DNA from 2 places in the Polaromonas sp. P3_A5 genome. Region 1 is predicted to be linked to the other one. Evidence: riboswitches for the same ligand, from Rfam matches in the RefSeq annotation. Region 1 holds a riboswitch; the other holds the start of a gene.

Region 1 (5,049 bases):
CCTCGCCGCCCTGTTCCTCGTCGCAGTCATCGTCTGGTGGGGCTGGGACTATTCCCTTCGCGGGCGTGTGCAGTCCATGGCCGGCCTTGAATCCATTTCCATGTTTTGGGGCTATGTGGCCATGCCTGTCGGCGGCATGTTCTGCGTGATCGGCATCATCGGCAACCTGATCGACCCACAGCGGAATGAATTGGAAACCGCACAATGAGAACAAAAACTGGATTTCACCTTCAAGCAGGGGCCGCGGAACCGGCTTTGCCGGGCCGCAGGCGCGGCCCCAGAGGGGCTGGAGCCCGCGGCTCCAAGCCTGCCTGCGCAGGCTTGGACGGGCGACAGAGGCGAAGCGTCTCGCGAGCCGCGGCCTGCAAGGCCTCGCGCATTACACGAAGTGAAAAGCGTGGGGGCCAAGTATGACCGCGGTAATGATTTCCACCATGGTGCTGTGCTTTGCACTCACCGTTTCCGTGGCCGTTTCCATCGGCCTGGCGTCCATCTTCGGTATCCAGGCGTCCAACGCCAACATGCTGATTTCAGTCAAGGAGATGTTCTCCTCGATCAACAAGTTTCCGCTGGCCGCGATCCCCTTCTTCATCCTGGCCGGCAACCTGATGGAAACCGGCGGCATCTCGCGCCGCCTGGTCGAGTTCGCCAAAAGCATTGTGGGCGGCGTCCAGGGCGGCCTGCCCATGACCTGCGTGCTGACCTGCATGATTTTTGCGGCCGTGTCGGGCTCTTCTGTGGCCACTACTTTCGCCATAGGCGCCATCCTGATCCCGGCGCTCATCAAGCACGGCTACCCCACCGCCTACGCCGCAGCCCTGCAGGCCACCAGCGCAGAACTGGGCGTGATCATTCCGCCATCCATCCCCATGATTCTTTACGGCGTGAGCGCCGAGGTCTCGATCGGAGAACTCTTCATCGCCGGCTTCGGCCCGGGGCTTTTGATCGGCTGCGCGCTGATGCTGTTCGTGCACCTGTACTGCCGCTGGAAGGGCTGGGGCAAGCACGACGGCGACGGCCGCCTGAGCTTTGGCAAGGCGACCTGGCAGGCCAGCTGGGCGCTGCTGATGCCGGTGATTATTCTGGGCGGCATTTACGGCGGGATTTTCACGCCGACCGAGGCGTCGGCGGTGGCGGTGTTTTATGCGCTGGTCGTCGGCACCGTGATCTACCGCGAAATCAAGCCGGCCGACCTGTACGTCATCCTGCGCAAATCGGTGCTCTCCAGCGCCGTGATCATGTTCATCATCGCCAATGCCGGGTTGTTCGCCTTTCTGATCACCCGGGCCGGCGTGCCGGACGCCATAGGCCATTGGCTGGAAGCAGTGCTGCAATCGCCCGCCCTCTTCCTGCTCGGCGTTAACGCGGCGCTGTTCATCATCGGCATGTTCATTGAAACCAGCGCCGCCATCATTGTTCTGGCACCCATCCTGGCGCCAGTGGCTGTGCATTTCGGCATCGATCCGGTGCACTTCGGGCTGGTGATGGTGGTCAATCTTGCCCTGGGCATGATCACACCGCCTTTCGGCGTGAACCTGTTCGCGGCCTGCACCGTCGCCAGGATATCGCTGGACCGCATCGTGACCCACCTGATCCCCTTTGTGCTCGTCATCCTGGCTTGCCTGATGGTGGTCACTTACGTCCCGCAGCTGTCGCTGGCTCTGCGGGATCTCGTCTACGCAAAATAGCTTTTCGGACGGGATTCACGAGGCTGTCATTTTCAGCAGCCATGCTCGGGGTTTCATTTCAGGATGAAATCCATGCAGCTCCACAAAACCGACCGCGCCCGTGCCGAGCTCAAGCCCGGCGTGAGAACGCTAGGCCAGCGCGAGCGCACCCTGCTGCTGATGGCCGACGGCAGCAAGTCGGCCCAGGACTTCCGCCCGCTGTTTGAGGGCGACGGCGAAGCCATTGCCCTGCGCCTTTTGCGCGACGGCTTTCTGGAAGCCCATCCCGGCAAGACGTCCGCGCCGGCAAAAAACCCTGCGCCTGCACCCGCCCAAACACTCACGCCGGCGCAGTTACAGAACTTTCCCAGCCCCGAAACCACCCAGGCCATTCAGGTCTCTGCCGATCAATTTGAAGGCAAGCGCTCGCTTGCCACAACCCGGATGTTCCTGTTCGACATCTGCGAACGCATGTTCGCCCGGCGCAACCCGGAGATGGCCGAGCGCTTTCGCGAAGCGCTGCGCAATGCCAAAGACCGCGAGACCATGCTCAGCGCCTCGCGCGAAATGATCGAGGAAATCGAAAAAATCGCGGGCCACGAGCGCGCCGACTCCATCAGCGAGCGCATCGCCATGCTGCTGCCGCAGCACCAGGCCGCCTGATCGAGCCGACAGCGGCTTCCGTTACACTCAGCGGTGTCAGGAGAGAGTTTTCCTCGCGAAAACCGCCGAAGGCGCACGAGCACCCTGGGGGCACCCCCCTTGAGTAGCACTGAACGCTCAGGCAAAAGGACTGGCAACCGCCCTGCGGCGCACCACGCGGCAAGGCGTTCCCTACTGGAGAGAGGCCGCCTTTCACGGGCAGCCCACCGAAGGAGCAAGCCTGCATCGCCGGGTGAATCTCTCAGGTAAAGTGGACAGCAGGGGCAGCCCATGGATTGAGAACAAGTTCTTGCCATGACCGTGTTTGCCCCCTGGAGAATGCCTTGTCCGATTCGTCCACCTCTTCCGCCGCCCCCGAAACCTTGTTGAAAACGCCCCTGCATGACCTGCATGTGGAGCTTGGCGCGCGCATGGTGCCTTTTGCGGGCTATTCGATGCCGGTGCAGTACCCCGCGGGCCTGATGGCGGAACACCACCACACACGCCAGGCTGCCGGCCTTTTTGACGTGTCCCACATGGGCCAGCTACGCCTGGTGGGTGCTGATGCCGCAGTCGCGCTGGAATCCCTGATACCCGTTGATGTGATCGACCTGCCCGCCGGCAAGCAGCGCTACGGCCTGCTGTTGAACGACGACGGCGGCATCATCGACGACCTGATGTTCTTCAACCGCGACTACGCCAACGGCGGCGACCTCTTTGTCATCGTCAACGGCGCCTGCAAGGTCGGCGACATTGCACACATCCAGGCAAAGATCGGCTCGCGCTGCGAAGTCATCCCCATGCCGGAAATGGCGCTGATGGCGCTGCAGGGCCCACAGGCCGTCACTGCCTTGCAGCGCCTGGCGCCCGGTGTCGAAAAACTCGTATTCATGACCGGCGGCCGCTTCAGCGTGGCCGGCTGCGACTGCTTCATCACCCGCAGCGGCTACACCGGTGAAGATGGCTTTGAAGTCTCGGTGCCTGCTTCGCAAGCTGACGCACTCGCACGCGCGCTGCTCGCGCAACCTGAAGTCAAACCCATCGGCCTGGGCGCGCGCAATTCGCTGCGGCTGGAAGCGGGCCTGTGCCTCTATGGCAACGACATTGACACCACCACCACGCCGGTGGAGGCCAACCTCAACTGGGCCATGCAAAAGATCCGCCGCACCGGCGGCGCACGTGCCGGCGGCTTTCCGGGTGCGGACAAAATCCTGGCCCAACTGGCAGACCCCGCCCTACTCACCCGCAAGCGTATCGGCCTGGTGGCGCTGGAGCGCGTCCCTGTACGCGACCACACCGAACTGCAAAGCACCGACGGCATGGCTATCGGCGAAGTCACCAGCGGTTTGTTGGGCCCCACCATCAACCAGCCCGTCGCCATGGGTTACATCAAACCTGAGTTCGCTGCGCTGGGCACACGCGTGAACGCCATCGTGCGCGGCAAGCCGGTGCCCATGGAAGTGGCCGCCATGCCTTTCGTTCCCGCCCGCTACTACCGCGGTTAAGCACCAGATCAAGCTCCCCGTTTTATTCACCCCACTCAACCCCTGGAGAACCTCATGACCGTCAAATACACCGAAGACCACGAATGGGTCAAGATTGAAGGCAACGTCGCCACCGTCGGCATCACCGTGCATGCGCAGGATGCGCTGGGCGATGTGGTGTTTGTGGACCTGCCGGCTGTCGGCACCACCTTCGCCCAGAAAGAAACCGCCGGTGTTGTCGAATCCGTCAAGGCCGCGGCCGACGTGTATATGCCCTTGAGTGGCGAAGTCACCGAAATCAACGAAGCCCTAAGAGACGACCCATCTCTCGCTAACAGCGACCCGATGGGCGCCGGCTGGTTTTTCAAAGTCAAGCTGTCCGACCCAACGCAGCTTGACGCGCTGATGGACGAAACCCGCTACACCGCCTTCGCTGCCTGATTTTCTGACCGATTCTTTTTTCTGACTCCTGGCTGCCAAGCCTGACACGGGACCCGACATGTTGATGCAATCCGCCAAGCCCTTGGGCGATCTTGAAAACCCTGCCGAATTCATCGCCCGCCACATCGGCATCGATGACGCCGACGAAGTCCACATGCTCAGCATCGTGGGCTCGGCCTCGCGCCGCGCGCTGGTGGAAGGCATTGTTCCACGCTCGATTGCACGCAGCACCGCCATGGCCATCCCGGCCCCCGTCACGGAGGCGGCCGCGCTCAAGCAGCTCAAAGCCATCGCGGCCAAGAACCAGGTGTTCAAGAACTTCATTGGCCAAGGCTACTACGGCACCTACACGCCGGGCGTGATCCTGCGCAACATCCTCGAGAACCCCGCCTGGTACACGGCCTACACGCCCTACCAGGCTGAGATTTCGCAGGGCCGCATGGAAGCGCTGATCAACTTCCAGACCATGGTCTGCGACCTGACCGGCATGCCGATCGCCAACGCCTCCATGCTCGACGAAGCCACCGCCGCCGCCGAAGCCATGACCCTGGCCAAGCGCAGCGTGAAAAGCAAAAGCAATGTCTTCATCGTCGCAGGCGACTGCCACCCGCAAACAATTGAGGTGATCCAGACCCGCGCAAAGCCCTTGGGCATCGAGGTGAAGGTCAGCACGGCAGCCGTCACGGTGCCGCAACTGATGGCCGAAGGCAATTACTTCGGCGTGCTGGCGCAATACCCCGCCACCACAGGCAGCATCCATGACCTGCGCCCGCTGGCCGGCCAGGCGCATGTCGATGGCGCAGCCCTCTGCGTTG
Region 2 (5,049 bases), 1.3 Mb from region 1:
GGCACGGCTGTCACTGACCGCATGCCCGACCGCATCAAGCACCTGGTGTATGTGGATGCGGTGGTGCCCAAGCCCGGCGAGAGCTGGAGCAGCACGCAGGCCAGCGCCACGCAGCAGCAGCGCATGGCGGCGGCGCAGGCTTCACCCAGCTTCAGCTTTCCGGCGCCCGACCCGGAGGTGTTCGGCCTGCACGATGCCGACCGCGAATGGGTCAAGCGCCGGCAGACGCCGCACCCCGGCAACACCTACCAGGCACCGCTGCACTTTGATATGCAGCGCGTAGCCGCCGTGCCGCGCACTTTTGTGAATTGCACCGAGCCCGCATTGGCCACGATTGAACCCAGCCGGCTGCGCGTGAAGGACGCAAAGTTCTGGGACGGTGCATGGCTGCCGAATTCGCGCGTGGTCGAAATCAAAACCGGCCATGACCCCATGATCAGCGAACCGGCTGCGCTGACGAAGATTTTGCTGGAAAGCGCTGAATGAGCCAGGTGGCCCGCCGCCAGTTCACAGCCGCGCTGGCAGCCGGGCTGGCCGTGCCCCAGCTTGCGCTGGCCAAAGACACGGCCTTGCCTGTGCCGGCCTCTTTGCCGGCTGCCGCTGGAATCGCCGCCCTTAAAAATGAGCCGCTGGTGCTGCTGGTCAGCCTGCCCGGCTGCCCATTCTGCGAGCTGGTACGGCGCAACTACCTGCTGCCAGGGCAACGAGACGGCAGCCTGCACGCCTGGCAGCTCAACATCAGCGACCGCACGACACCGCTGACCGGCTTTGACGGCCAGGTGACGACAGCCGCCGCGCAAGTCGCGGCATGGAAAGCCGGTTTCACCCCCACGGTGCTGTTTCTGGGCCCGGCCGGGCAAGACCTGGCGGAACGGCTGGTTGGCCTGGCGTCTGTCGACTTTTATGGCGCCTACCTGGAAGAGCGGCTGACGCAGGCGCGCAAAGCTGTGCTGGCGCTCAGGTAAATGAAATGCAGACCGCCCCATTCGCAGCCGTGGGGATTTCTGGTTGCTATTGTTTTGATAGCTGCTCGCGCAATCACTGATTGGGCAAATGGCCTTTTTCATGCTTAAAACCGCCCCAAAAATAGCCCCGCAAAGGATTCTGGCGTGTCGCACAGCGTTTTTTGCCCCTGCACAACAACCTGCCAGCCGTCACGCGCATGACTGACCAGGAATCGCTGCTTGCCGCTATCCACGAGGAAGTGGTCTTGCAGGCCTACAACCCAGCCTGGCCCCAGCAGTTTGTGGCTGAGCGGGACCGCCTGCTTGCGCTCTCCCCTCAGCTGCCGGCCCGCCTGATCGACATCCAGCACATCGGCAGCACAGCCGTGCCCGGCCTGGCGGCCAAACCGGTGATCGACATGCTGGCCGGTGTGGAATCCATGGCGGCGGCCGAGGCGCTTCTGGCGCCGCTGTGCGCCAACGGTTACACGACCTCCGCTGAATTCAATGCCTCGCTGACCGACCGTAAATGGCTGATGCGCTGGACAGAAGGGCGGCGCACGCATCATCTGCACCTGGTGGTTCACGGCGGCGAGGTGTGGGCGCAGCGCCTGCGTTTTCGCGACGCCCTGCGTTCGGACCCGGCGCTGGCGGCGCGCTATGCCGCGCTCAAGGCGGAACTGGCGGCCAGGCACCCGGGTGACCGCGAGGCCTATACCGATGCCAAAGCCGCGTTTGTGCAGGCGGCCAGCGAAGGCTGAGCCTCCCTGCTTCCTACTATTAAGCCGCTGAATCAACCCGCTAGACCTGTACTGAACGCCGCATTCACGCTTGGCAAAACAGGCTTCGGTGGTAAATTCAAACCCGTTCAAGCAGGAGAGCGCTGCCCCAAAGGCAGCCACCGAAGGCGCAAACTTCCATAATCGCTCAGGTCCCGTACTGCCCGGAACACACAGCCGTCTGGAGAGACGCCGCACGCAAGGTGCAGCGCACCGAAGGAGCAAAGCCGAAGCCCCAAGCAACGGCTGAATCTCTCAGGTAACAAGGACAGTGGAAGCGGCCGCAAGCATGTGATGGCTTGGCGGTTGCCACGATTCTTCCGATTCAACAGCAACCCCTGGCACGGCGCTTGCGCTACTGCAATGTTCTGCTTGAATGAAAAGGAATCGCCATGAAAGTCATGGTTTTGGGTGCGGGTGTCACGGGGATCACCACGGCCTGGTATTTGGCGCAACGCGGCCATGAAGTCACGGTGGTGGAGCGCCGCAACGCGGCCGCGATGGAAACCAGCTTTGCCAACGGCGGGCAAATATCGGTGAGCCACGCGGAGCCCTGGGCCAACCCGGGCGCGCCGCTGAAAGTGCTGCAATGGCTGGCGCGTGAAGACGCACCGCTGCTCTTCAGGCTGCGCGCCGATGTGAACCAGTGGCTGTGGGGGCTGGAGTTTTTGCGCAACTGCACGCCCGCGCGCACGGCACAAAACATCAAGCAGATCGTGAACCTGGGCATGTACAGCCGCGGCGCGCTGCAAAAACTGCGCGCCGAGCTGGGCCTGCTGTACAACGCGCAGACCAAGGGCATCCTGCACTTCTACACCAGCCAGGCCGAGTACGATGCGGCGCAGGAGCCCGCGCGCATCATGCGCGAGCACGGCTGCGAACTCGACATGAAGACGGCCGACGAGTGTGTGGCGATTGAGCCCGCGCTGGCGCAATGCCGCGGCAGCATCGTGGGCGGCAGCATGACACCCAGCGATGAATCGGGTGACGCCCGCGCGTTTACCGCCGCGCTGGCGGCGCGCTGCGAGCAGGCCGGTGTGAAATTTTTGTACAACACCACGGTGCTGGGCCTGGACGCTGCAGAGGGGCAGCTGAACGGCGTGCAGGTGGCGATGGGCAGCGGCGAGGCCGGCGGCAAGGTCGAGATGCTGAAAGCCGACGCGTATGTGATGTGCCTGGGCGCCTTCAGCGCGCAGTGGGCCAAGGTGCTGGGGCAAAGCCTGCGCATCTACCCGGCCAAGGGTTATTCGGTCACACTGCCCGTGATCAACGAGGCGGCGTCGTACCAGGTCAGCCTGACGGATGACGAGTACAAGCTGGTGTTCTCGCGTTTTGGCAACCGCTTGCGCATTGCCGGCACGGCCGAGCTCAACGGCTACAACACCGAGCTGAACCTGGTGCGCTGCAACGCCATCGTGCGCCGTGTGAAGCAGCTCTTTCCCGACATGACGGACGGCGAGGGCGCGCAGTTCTGGACAGGCCTGCGGCCGGCCACGCCGAGCAATGTGCCTTACATCGGCAAAAGCAAGGCCTCCAATGTCTTTCTCAACACGGGCCACGGCACACTGGGCTGGACGCATGCCTGCGGCTCGGGCGCGGCGATTGCGGACATCGTGAGCGGGCGCGTGCCGGAAGTCGACTTTGCGTTTACCGGGATGCCGGCACCGGGGCGTGTGATGGCATTGCCGGGGATGGCGAAGGCCTGAGCAAGGCCTGAAAAGGGGGTCTGAAGCACGGCGTCCTGCAGCAGGTGGGCGGAAACGGTAATATCGCCCTCCGTTCATCAGCCGCTTGCCGCCATGACATCACCCGCCACCACGCCCCCCGACGGTCTTCCCACCTACAGGCTCCTTACCGGCCCTGATGACGCGAGCTTTTGCCGCCGCGTGAGCGAGGCGCTGGCGCTGGGTTACGAGCTTTACGGCTCGCCGGCGGCGACCTTTAATGGCGAGAACGTGATCGTGGCGCAGGCGGTGCTGTGGCCTTCGCTGCGCAAGGCCGGCTGATGAGCAGTGCCCTGCCCCTGAACCCCGCAACGCTCCAGGCCATGGCGGATTTTCCGCGCCATCTGGAACAGTTTTACGATGCGATTCCTGAAAGCCACAAGGGTTGGACGCCGCCGTCGTGGGAAGGCATTCCGAGCGAACACTTCACGGCCCTCGCGCAGATCTGCCACGTGCGGGACATCGAGATCGACGGCTACCACGTGCGATTTCAGCGCACCTTGTCGGAAACCAATCCCGTGCTGGAATCACTGGACGGCTATGTACTGGAAAAGGAACGCGACTACGCGGCTGCTGATGCGCAGGAAGTCTTCGCGGCGTTTCGGGCAGCACGCACCCGGACGATGGCCATGCTGTCGGGCATCACGCCCGAACAACTGGGCCGCACGGCGGAATTCGAAGGTTACGGCGCCCTCACGTTGCGCAGCCTGGTGCATTACCTGTGCAGCCATGACCAGCAACACCTGGCCGGTCTGCAATGGCTGCTCGGGAAAATCGACGCCTCCCTCGCCGCTTGAGGCCTTCACCCCCCTGTCGCACAGCACGGGCATCCTGAGGCGCAGTATTGGCCGCCTCCCAGGCGCTTACAGGTTGCCAGGGCCGTCTTTTCAATGAAAAAACAACAGCCTCTGAAGCAGATACGCTGATTTATGTCACGAAGGTATTCATTCGAATGTAACAAAAAGTTCGTTTTGACGCGCCGTCATGCACACTGATTGGGTTGGGAGCGCGGTTTGTGTATAGCCAGCGGCATACAAACCTGCATTCCTGCGTATCGGTTTTTTCATAGACAACTGGAGTGATCAACATGAAGTTTTATCTGCGCCATGCAGCAATATTGGCCAGCGCCGCCTGCGCCCTGGGTTCGGCAACAGCCCAGACCGACGAGGCGAAGCCTGCACGCAAGGCAAAAGCAGCGGCCGCCACCCCCGCGCCCGCGCCCGAAAAATATTCCGGCCCTCGCGAAAAAATGGTCGTGGCCATGCCCAAGACCTATGGCAAGAGCGAAACCATGGCCTTGTGGGGCGACTACTTCAGCCACCTGTCACGCTGCGGAAACATCGACCTGCAAAACGCGCAAGGCGAATCGATGGACAAGACCAGCAACATCGACATCCTCGGTGAAAAAGAGCTGATTGAAGGTATCTCGGCCGGCAAGGTCCAGCTGGCACAGGTCAACCCCGGCCTGGCTGCGCAGTTGGTCACCGCCGGCCAGCCGGCGCCGTTTGGCGTTCCGGGCAACAAGGCCACGGGCCTGCGCAACTCCTACAAACTGATTCTGATCACCCGCATCGACAGCCCGTACAGGGAACCGAAGGACCT

The links. A riboswitch is a leader RNA that binds a small molecule or an ion and turns the genes downstream of it on or off. The one in region 1 is predicted to bind glycine.
Region 2: it holds a riboswitch for glycine, as region 1 does, so the genes downstream of both, AC1DU8_RS00130 (D-amino acid dehydrogenase) here and gcvT (glycine cleavage system aminomethyltransferase GcvT) in region 1, are expected to answer to the same signal.

What each region holds. Positions count from the first base shown of each region.
Region 1 is NZ_JBFUGF010000001.1:1,286,397-1,291,445, reverse strand. It holds gene AC1DU8_RS06255 (TRAP transporter small permease) at 1-208, shown strand, start outside; gene AC1DU8_RS06250 (TRAP transporter large permease) at 411-1,688, shown strand; gene AC1DU8_RS06245 (hypothetical protein) at 1,761-2,330, shown strand; glycine riboswitch at 2,358-2,473, shown strand; glycine riboswitch at 2,495-2,598, shown strand; gene gcvT (glycine cleavage system aminomethyltransferase GcvT) at 2,654-3,814, shown strand; gene gcvH (glycine cleavage system protein GcvH) at 3,869-4,234, shown strand; gene gcvP (aminomethyl-transferring glycine dehydrogenase) at 4,293-5,049, shown strand, end outside.
Region 2 is NZ_JBFUGF010000001.1:17,756-22,804, reverse strand. It holds gene AC1DU8_RS00145 (alpha/beta fold hydrolase) at 1-486, shown strand, start outside; gene AC1DU8_RS00140 (thioredoxin domain-containing protein) at 483-965, shown strand; gene AC1DU8_RS00135 (GrpB family protein) at 1,163-1,705, shown strand; glycine riboswitch at 1,808-1,896, shown strand; gene AC1DU8_RS00130 (D-amino acid dehydrogenase) at 2,116-3,429, shown strand; gene AC1DU8_RS00125 (DUF1737 domain-containing protein) at 3,523-3,729, shown strand; gene AC1DU8_RS00120 (DinB family protein) at 3,729-4,244, shown strand; gene phnD (phosphate/phosphite/phosphonate ABC transporter substrate-binding protein) at 4,535-5,049, shown strand, end outside.